2 regions of the Paenibacillus sp. LT-B23 genome follow, and region 2 is predicted to be linked to the other one. Evidence: predicted binding sites of a transcription regulator. Region 2 holds the regulator's gene; the other holds the start of a gene.
The links. The regulator CtsR, encoded in region 2, represses protease genes until heat stress. The targets are predictions, from matches to a motif close to ATGGTCAATAAAGGTCAAACA.
Positions count from the first base shown of each region.

Region 1 (6,181 bases), on a different contig from region 2:
CCAAATCTTCACACAACGTGAGGCTGCTATGAGTAAAGCGCTCTTGGATACAAGCGGCGGAACAGAAATACAATCCGGTCAAGTGACTGTGAAGGTCCAAGTATCGGCACAATACGAATTGAACTAACGTACAGATGATAATGAAGCCACAAGCGTCCTGCTTTATTTGCAGGATGACTTGCTGGCTTTTTTATATGTCGAAACTATTTTGTAATGAGTCTGTAATAGCTGGGTCCCCTAGATGTACAGATTGAAATCGGGGAGTGTACAGATTGTAAACTACGAACATAGGGGGATAGATATAATAAGTAAAGTAATCAATACACATAGAATACACACATCTATAACAGGAGGAATATTTCATATGAACAAGCATACAAAAAAATGGGGCTCCGCACTGCTGGCAGCGGGAATTTTAGTAGGAGTCGCAGTTGTTCCTGCTTCCTATATCGAGGCAGCTTCATCCAAACAACAGGCTACAGCACAGCAACCAGGTGTTTCTATCCAATGGAATGGTAAAACGTTGGCCACCAAAGGGATTCAGGTGAACGGAAGCACATTGATTCCCGTAGCAGCATTGCGGGACAGCCTGGGGATTCCGGTGAGTTATGATGCCAAAGAGGCTACCTACACTGTAGGGGGTGGATACAACAAGCTTTCTATTAGATTTTTTTCTTCTCCCCCGGATACCTATGTCAGCGTTAATGGAATCAGTACGCGTAACATGGATGCCAGGCAGATCGGCGGGAAGCTGTACATTCCTATGAGCCTGCTGAAAGATTATCTGGGAATAGATGCTCAGTGGAATGCAGCTCAGAAAACAGTAACATTGAGTAAAAGCCAGCTAAATCCGATCACGATTACGTCCCAATCTCTTCCGGTTTCGAGTGATGCAAAGGTTTCCTACAAGGTTAAGTACCCGCAAATCAGCGGTGGTCAGCTAAACCCTGAAGCTCAGCAGGCCATTAATAGTGTGCTCAAAAAGCAAGCGGAGGGAGTACTGGCAGCAGGCAAAAAGCAAGTAGCAGAGGGAGGCGCTACAGCGCAAAGACCGTATGAGTTTGGCAATGATTTTGCAATTGCCTATAACAAGGACGGTATTTTAAGTGTAATTATGCAGGATTACTCGTATACAGGTGGTGCGCATGGCATGGCCGCCCGTAAAGGGTACACGTTCTCGCTGTCCGATGGCAAACTGCTTCAATTGTCTGACGTGCTGAAAGCTAACCCGAATTACAAAAAGTTCCTCAATAGTGACCTGAAGAAAAAAATTGATGCACTTCAGGCTGGCGCAGGAGGTTTCGGCGGATTTAAGGAGCTCGCAGCTAATCCGAATTTTTATGTAACCAATAGTGGGTTGACGCTTGTTTTTGATCTATACGAATATACACCATATGCGTATGGTATTCCTGAGTTCACCTACACGTTTAGCCAACTGTTACCTCAAGGTGGTAAGCCTTTCGCGGGACAGAATGAATAGTACAAATGAATCATTTGGATTATTTATACCCAAAAGAACAGTAAACCAAAAAAAACTGCCTACCGGATACAATCATCCGGGGCAGCTTTTTTGGTTTACCAGCTATTCAGAGGCAATAATTCGCTCTCTTATACACCTTCTGGAGAGGAGGTAGTTAGCACTTTATCAATAATACCGTATTCCTTGGCATCATCTGCGGACATGAAATAGTCACGGTCTGTGTCTTTTTCAATGCGCTCCAGTGGTTGGCCTGTGCGATCTGCGAGAATGCGGTTCAATTTGTCGCGCATTTTCAGAATGCGGCGGGCGCGGATTTCAATATCCGTTGCTTGACCTTGTGCGCCACCCAGCGGTTGGTGAATCATAATCTCGCTGTTTGGCAAAGCAAAACGTTTGCCCTTGGCACCTGCGTTCAGCAAGAACGCACCCATGGAAGCCGCCATACCTACACAGATCGTAGACACGTCAGGTTTAATATATTGCATCGTATCGAAAATGGCCATACCGGCTGTGATCGAACCGCCAGGGCTGTTAACATACAAGTGAATGTCTTTTTCAGGATCTTCGGCAGCCAAAAACAGCATTTGCGCAATAATAGAGTTGGCTACAACGTCATTGACGTCCGAGCCCAACAAAATAATGCGATCCTTCAACAGTCTGGAATAAATGTCATAGGCGCGTTCGCCGCGGTTACTTTGTTCTACTACCATAGGAACATAGCTCACGTCAAAAAACCTCCCTTTAATATCGTTAATGGATTTGGTGGACATGCCGATTACACGTCCCTATTTATAAACTGTTACCGTATTAACCACATGATAAACAATTTCAAACAAAAAGTCAAAGAAAGTCAAACTAATAGTCAAAAAAAAGAGCCCTCTGCGCTCTTATTGGTTAAAACAGTATATAGAAGCATTTAGACATTCATATAAAATGGCGCGCCCGCGAGGAATCGAACCTCGATCTCAGGCTCCGGAGGCCTACGTCATATCCGTTGGACCACGGGCGCACAGCTAATTGGAAACAAAGATGATTATATGATATACGGCATTGAAATGCAAGCTTTTATTACGTGCGCATATTCACATAAAAAGTTGAGAAATATAGGTTCAGATAGACTTGCATGTGGAGCAAATATTGGGTAAGATATACGTGGGACTTAAAAAGTTAACCCGGGACGTTTTAAGACCAGTTAGTAATATAGTATTAGAGATAGAACTTAGAAGTGTGCGGGAGTGGAAAGCATGCGAAAGATATTAGAAATACAGAAGCAGCTTCTGCCCGACCTCATGGATGTTTTGAAAAAAAGGTACACAATCCTGCATCAGATTATGCTGTCCGATGTTATTGGACGCAGAACGCTGGCGGCTTCACTGAACATGACCGAGCGTGTGTTGCGCGCCGAAACCGATCTTCTTAAAGCCCAAGGGCTGATTGAGATTGAGAGTGTGGGCATGAAGGTGAGCAAAGCAGGACTGGATCTGCTGGAACAGCTGGAGCCGATTGCGAACAACTTGTTCGGCCTGTCCCAATTGGAGGATCAGATTCGTCAAGCCTATGGTTTGAGGAAGGTGGTTGTCGTTCCAGGGGATTCGGATGCTTCTCCTTTAACGAAGCAGGAGCTGGGCCGTGCTGGGGCAAAAGCGCTGCTGAGTGTTATGGACGACGAGGATGTGGTCGCCGTAACAGGTGGCACGACGATTGCCGACGTGGCGGACCAACTGACACTACCTGCTAATGGCCCACTTAAGGGCGGATGGTTCGTACCGGCACGTGGGGGTTTGGGAGAAAGCATGGAAATGCAGGCGAACACAATTGCTTCCACAATGGCTCGTAAGGTCGGCTCACAATACCGTCTGCTCCATGTACCGGATTTGCTCAGCAATCATGCTTACAACTCCCTGCTTGAAGATACGAATATTCAGGATATTTTAAGCCTGATTCGCGAGAGTCGGATCATCATTCACGGGATAGGCAACGCCATAGCAATGGCACGTAGACGCAAGCTCGACCCTGAAACCTTTGCCCAGATCAGCAGTGAGGGCGCGGTTGCCGAATCGTTTGGCTATTATTTTAACGAAGACGGCGTCGTTGTTCACAGAATGCTGACGCTTGGACTCCGTTTGGAGGATATCAGGCGTACCGAGACGGTTCTAGGCGTAGCTGGAGGTAAGAGCAAGGCGGCCGCTATTCATGCAGTGCTGCGTTTCGGGCAGGAAGATATTCTTGTCACCGACGAAGGCGCTGCTGCTGAAATTGTAAGCCATTATTTGAATGGTTAATACGGATTTATGAATTGTGTTGTCTTGACGGGCTTTCGGGTCTGTCTTGAATATATAAACTAAACTAAACGAACTTTGGGAGGAACTCACTCATGACAGTTAAAGTTGGTATTAACGGTTTCGGACGTATTGGACGCCTTGCTTTCCGCCGGATTCAAAACGTGGAAGGTATTGAAGTAGTAGCAATTAATGACTTGACAGATTCCAAAATGCTGGCACATCTGTTGAAATATGATACAACACAAGGTACTTTCCAAGGAGAAGTAGAAGTACACGATGGCTTCTTCAAAGTTAACGGTAAAGAAGTTAAAGTTTTGGCTAACCGCAACCCTGAAGAACTGCCTTGGGGAGACCTGGGCGTAGATATCGTTCTGGAATGCACAGGTTTCTTCACAACTAAAGAAGCTGCTGAGAAACATTTGAAAGGCGGCGCTAAAAAAGTTGTTATCTCCGCTCCAGCTACTGGCGACATGAAAACTGTCGTTTACAACGTAAACCATGAAATTCTGGACGGTACTGAAACTGTAATCTCTGGTGCTTCTTGCACAACGAACTGCCTGGCTCCTATGGCTAAAACACTGCAAGACAAATTTGGTATCGTTGAAGGCCTGATGACTACAATTCATGCTTACACTGGCGACCAAAACACGTTGGATGCTCCGCATGCTAAAGGCGACTTCCGTCGTGCTCGCGCTGCAGCTGAAAATATCATTCCTAACACAACTGGTGCTGCTAAAGCCATCGGTTTGGTAATTCCTGAACTGAAAGGTAAACTGGATGGCGCGGCTCAACGTGTACCAGTAGCCACTGGCTCCCTGACTGAGCTGGTAACTGTTCTGGAGAAAAACGCAACTGTTGAAGAAATCAACGCTGCGATGAAAGAAGCTTCCGATCCTGAAACTTATGGCTACACTGAAGATCAAATCGTTTCTTCCGACATCAAAGGTATCACTTTCGGTTCTTTGTTTGACGCAACTCAAACTAAAGTCCTGACTGTTGGCGACAAACAACTGGTGAAAACTGTAGCTTGGTACGACAACGAAATGTCCTACACAGCACAATTGATCCGTACGTTGGAATACTTCGCTAAATTGGCTAAGTAAGAACAGTCTCATCGCGCAACATCATAGAGCGGAAACAGGTTATTGTTTCCGCTCTTTATATATCAAAATGTGCCTTAAATTCCTGTTTCGTAAAATTAAAAGGGTGCGGAGGAATATGGAGATGAATAAAAAGAGCGTACGTGATATAGAACTGAATGGAAAACGGGTGTTTGTTCGTGTAGATTTTAACGTCCCGGTTGAGGACGGCAAAATTACGGATGACAAGCGTATTCGTGAAACCTTGCCAACGATTAACTACCTGATTGAAAAAGGTGCAAAAGTTATTTTGGCAAGTCACTTTGGACGTCCAAAAGGTCAGGTTGTTGAATCCATGCGTCTGACTCCTGCTGGCGTGCGTTTGTCTGAACTGCTCAAAAAGCCTGTTGTTAAAGTGGACGAAGCAGTTGGTGAGGCTGTTAAAGCGAAAGTGGCTGAACTGCAAAACGGCGACGTGCTGTTGCTTGAAAATGTACGTTTCTATCCAGGAGAAGAGAAAAATGATCCTGAATTGGCGAAGCAATTTGCTGAGCTGGCTGACATTTTCGTGAATGACGCATTTGGTGCAGCGCACCGTGCTCATGCTTCCACAGAAGGTATCGCGCATCTTCTTCCGGCTGTTTCCGGCTTGCTGATGGAGAAAGAATTGTCTGTAATCGGTAAAGCTCTTTCAAACCCAGATCGTCCTTTTACAGCCATTATCGGCGGTTCCAAAGTAAAAGACAAAATCGACGTGATTGACAACCTGCTGAACATTGCGGATAACGTAATCATTGGCGGTGGTTTGGCTTATACATTTTTTAAAGCTCAAGGTCATGAAGTGGGTCAATCCCTACTGGATGAATCCAAACTGGACGTAGCTCTTGGATTTATCGAAAAGGCGAAGAAACTCGGCAAAAACTTCTACCTTCCAGTTGATATTGTTGTATCTGACGATTTCAGCGCTACGGCGAACACGAACATTGTTGATATCGACGGCATTCCTGCAGATTGGGAAGGCGTGGACATCGGACCGAAAACACGTAAAATCTATGCAGATGTTATCAAAAACTCCAAATTGGTTGTATGGAATGGACCAATGGGTGTATTTGAAATCGAACCTTTCGCTGGTGGTACTCGTGAAGTAGCGGAAGCTTGCGCAACAACAGAAGCATACACCATCATTGGTGGCGGTGATTCTGCGGCGGCGGCTGAGAAGTTCCATCTGGCTGACAAAATGGATCATATCTCTACTGGCGGCGGCGCGTCCCTTGAATTTATGGAAGGCAAAGCACTTCCGGGTGTTGTTGCACTCAACGATAAGTAATCAAACGCACTGC
Region 1 is NZ_JBSQBM010000017.1:23,941-30,121, forward strand. Features, by position in the region: gene ACWXW9_RS20160 (SIMPL domain-containing protein) at 1-127, shown strand, start outside; gene ACWXW9_RS20165 (PdaC/SigV domain-containing protein) at 365-1,480, shown strand; gene clpP (ATP-dependent Clp endopeptidase proteolytic subunit ClpP) at 1,609-2,205, opposite strand; tRNA gene ACWXW9_RS20175 (tRNA-Arg) at 2,415-2,489, opposite strand; gene ACWXW9_RS20180 (sugar-binding transcriptional regulator) at 2,725-3,762, shown strand; gene gap (type I glyceraldehyde-3-phosphate dehydrogenase) at 3,855-4,865, shown strand; gene ACWXW9_RS20190 (phosphoglycerate kinase) at 4,987-6,168, shown strand.
Region 1: a site for CtsR is predicted at 2,317-2,337, ahead of clpP (ATP-dependent Clp endopeptidase proteolytic subunit ClpP). Genes of this name have one in related genera too.

Region 2 (6,181 bases):
GAATCACCTTTAGTGATATTACCCGACAGCAACTCCTCGGACAGACGGTCCTCGATATGCTTCTGGATTGCACGACGCAATGGACGCGCACCATACGCCGGATCAAAGCCTTCCTTCGCAAGGAATGCCTTAGCCTTGTCTGTCAACTCAAAGTCAACCTCGTACTCATTCAGACGCTTACGCAGCTCTTCGGACATGAGCGACACGATTTCGGCAATGTGTTTTTCTTCGAGAGAATGGAAAACGATAATTTCATCAATCCGGTTCAAGAACTCGGGACGGAAGCTTTTCTTCAGTTCATCCATCACTTTGCCCTTCATGTTATCATAATCCGCTCCAGCGTCCACAACAGCTGTAAAGCCGAGCGTGGAGTTACGTTTGATTGCCTGTGCACCCACATTGGATGTCAGGATGATGAGTGTGTTGCGGAAATCGACAACACGGCCTTTGGAATCCGTCAGACGTCCATCTTCCAGCACTTGCAGAAGAATGTTGAATACTTCTGGATGTGCTTTTTCAATCTCATCCAGCAGTACGACGGAGTAAGGTTTACGACGTACCTTCTCAGTCAATTGACCGCCTTCTTCATATCCAACATATCCTGGAGGCGCTCCTACCAGACGGGACGTGGAATGCTTCTCCATGTATTCAGACATATCGATTCGGATAACCGCATTTTCATCTCCGAACATGGATTCAGCCAAAGCGCGTGCCAGCTCGGTTTTACCAACCCCGGTTGGACCGAGGAAAATAAAGGAGCCGATTGGACGTTTCGGATCTTTCAGCCCGGCACGTGCCCGGCGAATAGCCCGGCTAACTGCCTTCACTGCTTCATCTTGCCCAATTACCCGCTCATGTAACAACTCTTCCATATTCAGCAAACGATGCGTTTCTTCCTCTTTCAGCTTGCTGACCGGAACACCTGTCCAGATCGCAACGACCTGAGCAATATCCTCCGGTGTTACTTCGGAATCTGTACGCCCTTGTTGCTCTTTCCACTGGTTTTTCGTAACATCTAGCTCTTCACGAATTTTCTGCTCTGTATCACGCAGTGCAGCAGCCTTTTCGAATTCCTGGCTTTGTACAGCCGAATCCTTTTCCTTACGGATATCTTCCAGACGGTTTTCCAGTTGTTTCAGGTTTGGCGGTACCGTGTAGGAATTCAGCCTTACCTTGGAACCTGCTTCATCAATAAGGTCAATTGCTTTATCCGGCAGGAAGCGGTCGGTGATATAACGATCCGACAATTTTACTGCCGCTTCAATGGCTTCATCCGTAATTTTCACACGATGATGCGCTTCATAACGGTCACGTAGGCCGTACAGAATTTGAATAGCTTCTTCTGGAGAAGGCTGATCTACCGTTATCGGCTGGAAGCGACGTTCCAAAGCGGCGTCCTTCTCAATATATTTGCGGTATTCGTCCAGCGTTGTTGCACCGATGCATTGCAGCTCGCCACGTGCCAGAGCAGGCTTCAGGATATTGGAAGCATCAATTGCACCTTCCGCTCCACCAGCACCGATCAGCGTATGCAGCTCATCAATGAACAATACGATATTTCCGGCCTGACGAATCTCGTCCATAATCTTTTTCAAGCGATCCTCGAATTCACCACGATATTTGGTACCTGCTACCACAGAACCCATATCCAGGGTCATAACACGCTTGTCACGCAGCGTTTCGGGAATCTCATTGGCAATAATTTTTTGCGCCAGTCCTTCGGCAATTGCCGTTTTACCTACCCCTGGCTCACCGATCAGAACCGGATTGTTCTTCGTACGGCGGCTGAGCACCTGAATTACACGCTCAATTTCCTTACTACGCCCAATGACAGGATCCAGATTGTTTTCCTTCGCAGATGCCGTCAAATCACGTGCCAAGCTGTCCAGCGTTGGTGTGCTGACATTAGCCGGAGCACCGTGATGGCTGGAAACAGCCTCGCTGCTGCCAAGCAATTGAAGCACTTGCTGACGTGCTTTGTTCAGGCTGATACCCAAGTTATTCAGTACACGGGCTGCTACACCTTCGCCTTCACGGATAAGACCGAGCAAAATATGCTCTGTACCTACATAGGTATGGCCCAGCTTACGAGCTTCATCCATAGACAGCTCGATAACCTTTTTGGCGCGTGGAGTATAGGCAATGTTCGTCGGTTGTTCTTGACCGCGTCCAATCAGCGTTTCCACTTCATCCTGAATTTTTTCCAGTCCCAGCCCTAAACCAATCAAGGCTTTCGCTGCAATTCCTTCACCTTCACGAATGAGGCCGAGCAAAATGTGCTCCGTGCCAATGTTGTTGTGTCCCAATCGAACAGCTTCTTCCTGAGCCAAGGCAAGCACTTTTTGTGCGCGTTCCGTAAATCTTCCAAACATCATATATCCTGCACCTCCACAGTGTGTATTTCAGATCATTCTATATATTAAAGGGTTGTGCCTAATTTTTGCCGGATCAGCTTCGCCCGGTACATATCGCGCTCACCGGTATTCATTTTATCACCAAAGCTTTTTTGCAGAAATCCGGGTTGCGTCATCACATTCAGCTCATTCATCGCTGCGGTGGATGGACGCTCCAAAATCCCCAAGTCCACGCCAAGACGTACATCGGACAATCGCTGTGCGGCCTCCTTGGAATCCAGTACCGCTGCATATGACAAAATACCGAATGAACGCATCACCCGATCCGTAATCCGCAGCATGGACTCATTCATCAGCCGTTCCCTGGCGGAACGTTCATGCTCTATAATTTGCAGCACAACGCCATGCAGATTTTCGATAATTTCCGCTTCGGTTTGTCCCAGTGTAATCTGATTGGATACCTGAAACAGATTGCCGACCGCTTCGCTGCCTTCACCATAAATACCGCGAACGGTAAGACCTACCTGTGAAACAGCAGACAAAATGCGGTTAATCTGATGAGTCATGACCAGTGCGGGCAGATGCATCATCACTGAAGCTCTCATCCCTGTGCCAACATTCGTCGGACAACTGGTCAGAAAGCCTCTACGATCATCAAATGCATAATCGACATGCGCCTCAAATGCATCATCAATAACCGTAGCACGTTCCCAAGCTTCTCTAACCTGACATCCCGGATATAAGCACTGGATACGCAGATGATCCTCTTCGTTTATCATAACACTAACCGATTCATCATCGCTAATCAAAACAGCACCGTTACGAGATTCGTTCGCCAAATTAGGGCTAATCAAATGCTTCTCAACTAGCACCTGCTTGTCGATCTCATCCAACTCGGATATTTTCAGGGTATGAAAGGTACCAAAGCGTCCTAAATCATCATACTGAAGGATATCCGTCAAGCGTTGAAGTGCTTCTTCCGACTGCTGGTTGGTAGCAAGCATGGGAAAAGGCAGATGCTGCAAGTTACGCGCAATTCTCACCCGGCTACTAATGACAATCTCTGAATCCGCAGCATCACCACGCATCCAATCACTTAGCGGCTTTTCCGTAAACCGGATATTAGGCATTACGCATCCCCTCCTACTCTTCACAAACTTTACTCTTCAGTCATTTCTTTTTCAAGCTCTCTGATTTGATCCCTAAGCTCAGCGGCTGATTCGAATTCTTCCTGTACAATATGTTGCTGCATCTCTTTTTTCAGATCGTCAATTTGCCGTTTAACCTTCAATCGACCTCCGGTGCGAACCGGAACCTTGCCCACATGGCTCGTACTGCCATGCACACGCTTGAACAAAGGGTCTAGACGGCTGTCAAAATATTGATAGCACGACGGGCACCCAAAGCGCCCCAGCTTACTGAACTGTGCATAGGTCATGCCACACTCCTTGCATTGCAGGTTCTGCTGACCGCTATGGCCTGGCGACTGGCTCTTCGTACTGGATTCGAAATCCAGCATACCCGACAATAGGCTATGAATTGAAAAGCCATTAGGTGTACCAGGGATCATCTCCCCTTTTTCCTTTGCACACGTCTCACAAATATGAAACTCTGTCTTTTCGCCATTCACAATTTTGGTGAAATGCAAAGTTGCCGGCCGTTTATTACATTCTTGGCACAGCATAAAAGCACCTCCTTCAGCGTCAGGATTTTTATAAATCCCTACATCCAAATCTTGAATCACACGCTATCTGGCCACCAGCAACGAAATCAGCATAGCCTTGAGCAGCCTTGCCCGTAGCTGGTCACGATAGGGAAGTTTCAGCAATAATGTGTCCCTTGATAAAGCGGCCTTCATTAAACCAGCTTCCCTTTTGCTTAAAAAATGGGCTTCCTCCAACTGATAAATCAGCCCTTCCGCTGCCGATTGACTAATTTCCTCTCCAATGCTTTGATGGAGATGGGTATGGATCGCATGCTGTGCGGGCAGTTGAATTCGCTGAATGCGAATGTATCCTCCACCACCGCGCTTACTTTCCACCACATAGCCTTTTTCCAGCGTAAAACGGGTACTGATTACATAATTAATTTGCGACGGCACGCAGGAAAAGCGGTCAGCCAAATCATTGCGCTGAATTTCCACTAAACCTTTGGGACTTTCCAGCAATATGCTCTTCAAATATTGTTCAATAATATCGGAAACATTGCGCATTTCATCATCCTCCACTAACGGAAACGCAAATATTCAGTACATTTCACGCTCCACAGAGTCCGCCGTATATTGAACTTAACCAAACGGTAAAGTCACGAATCTAAGCCAGTAGCGGAGCTAATTCACCCTCCGTCCTCACTTAAAAACATCCCGTTTAGCTTCTAGTGTGACCTTTAATTGTAATAGATCATACACCTTTCCTCACGCCCATGAGATTACAGTGGATGTTCATCAACAAATCAGGTCTATCTTTTCATGCTGTGTTGGTGTCAATGTATTATATACGGCTAAAAACTCAGCGTATTCACACCACTCTAATGAAGCACTACAGGCTCCATTGACTTTGACTTTCTTTGACTATATTCACATTATAGCACAAAATATATTTTTGCCAAGGGGTCAATATCATTTTTCGCAATCTAATTATGTTTTATACAATATAAGAAAAACTCTTCCCTTTTCGGAAAGAGTTCTGAAAAATATCGTTAAAATCATCCACACCTTATAAAAGGTATTTAAGATATATTCCCTAAAAAATAAAGACTCAAGAGCATTTAAGAGCGTTACAATTAGAAAAAATCCAGCAAAAATGTTTGTGTTACCGGTATTACACGTTCTAATGCAGATACAGACTCGCTGCGCCCTGTAATACGACTCCACTTATACAGATCATCAGGCCGCTGATAGCCAAGCATCAGGGTGGTCAGCGATTGGATACTCACACTCAAGTCAGCTTCTATTGCGTCCTCGGAAGAACTGTTTGAATCCACTCTGTCCAAATGTCCTTGCCCTTCCGCGGTGACCGTCAATGTCCATATTCCTTCATTCCATGGAGCATAACGATCTGTCAGATATAAGGTCAAATGTGTTTCCTCTCCAATGGCCTCAAAAGGATATTTCTCCACAAAAGCAGCAGCATCTACAATACGGCCCATAAAATAAGGCACTGTTTCCTGCTGAATTTGTGGATCATCCAGTAGAAATGGCAGCTTATCATCGGCCGGAATGTAAATAAATTTACCCTGGGTTATCATCGAATCATGATTGGCAAAATACGTCCACAACGCCCGCCGTGCCGTTTCATTAATATATACCAGTTCGTCGCAATTTAATTGCTTATCTTCAATTTTGTATAAAGCATATCCCTGAGGATCGCCTGCTTCAGAATAGTACACTGCGGTCCGGTAGTTTTTATTTAATGTCCGCTCTTGCCACCATTCCTTGTTTCGTACCAGTGTACCATTATAGCGCGAAGCATAGGCTTGATACACTTGGTCCAGATCAGAAATATCCTTCACATCCCGTTTGACCATTCCTTCGGTTTTAAGCTTGGCAGGGAACTTATCGATCGGAATGATATACTTCTTGTATTCAATATACGTTTCCCATCCAAATTTACGATAGAAGGCAAAGGAGAAAGGGTGTAAAAAAGAAAGACTCTGCCCCACATCCTTCATCTCTTCAAGCGCATGCGTTAAAAGGCGTGAAACCAGACCCCCGCGCCGTTTTTCCGGCCACGTTGCCACACCAGCAATGCCCCCCATGTCAAAAATCTGACCTTGTATGTATACCTGTAGCGGTAACAAAGTCAGCTTTGCATTCAAGTCATTTCCAT
Region 2 is NZ_JBSQBM010000029.1:56,828-63,008, forward strand. Features, by position in the region: gene clpC (ATP-dependent protease ATP-binding subunit ClpC) at 1-2,375, opposite strand, end outside; gene mcsB (protein-arginine kinase McsB) at 2,420-3,484, opposite strand; gene mcsA (protein-arginine kinase activator protein McsA) at 3,514-4,038, opposite strand; gene ACWXW9_RS26240 (CtsR family transcriptional regulator) at 4,102-4,566, opposite strand; gene ACWXW9_RS26245 (GNAT family N-acetyltransferase) at 5,136-6,181, opposite strand, start outside.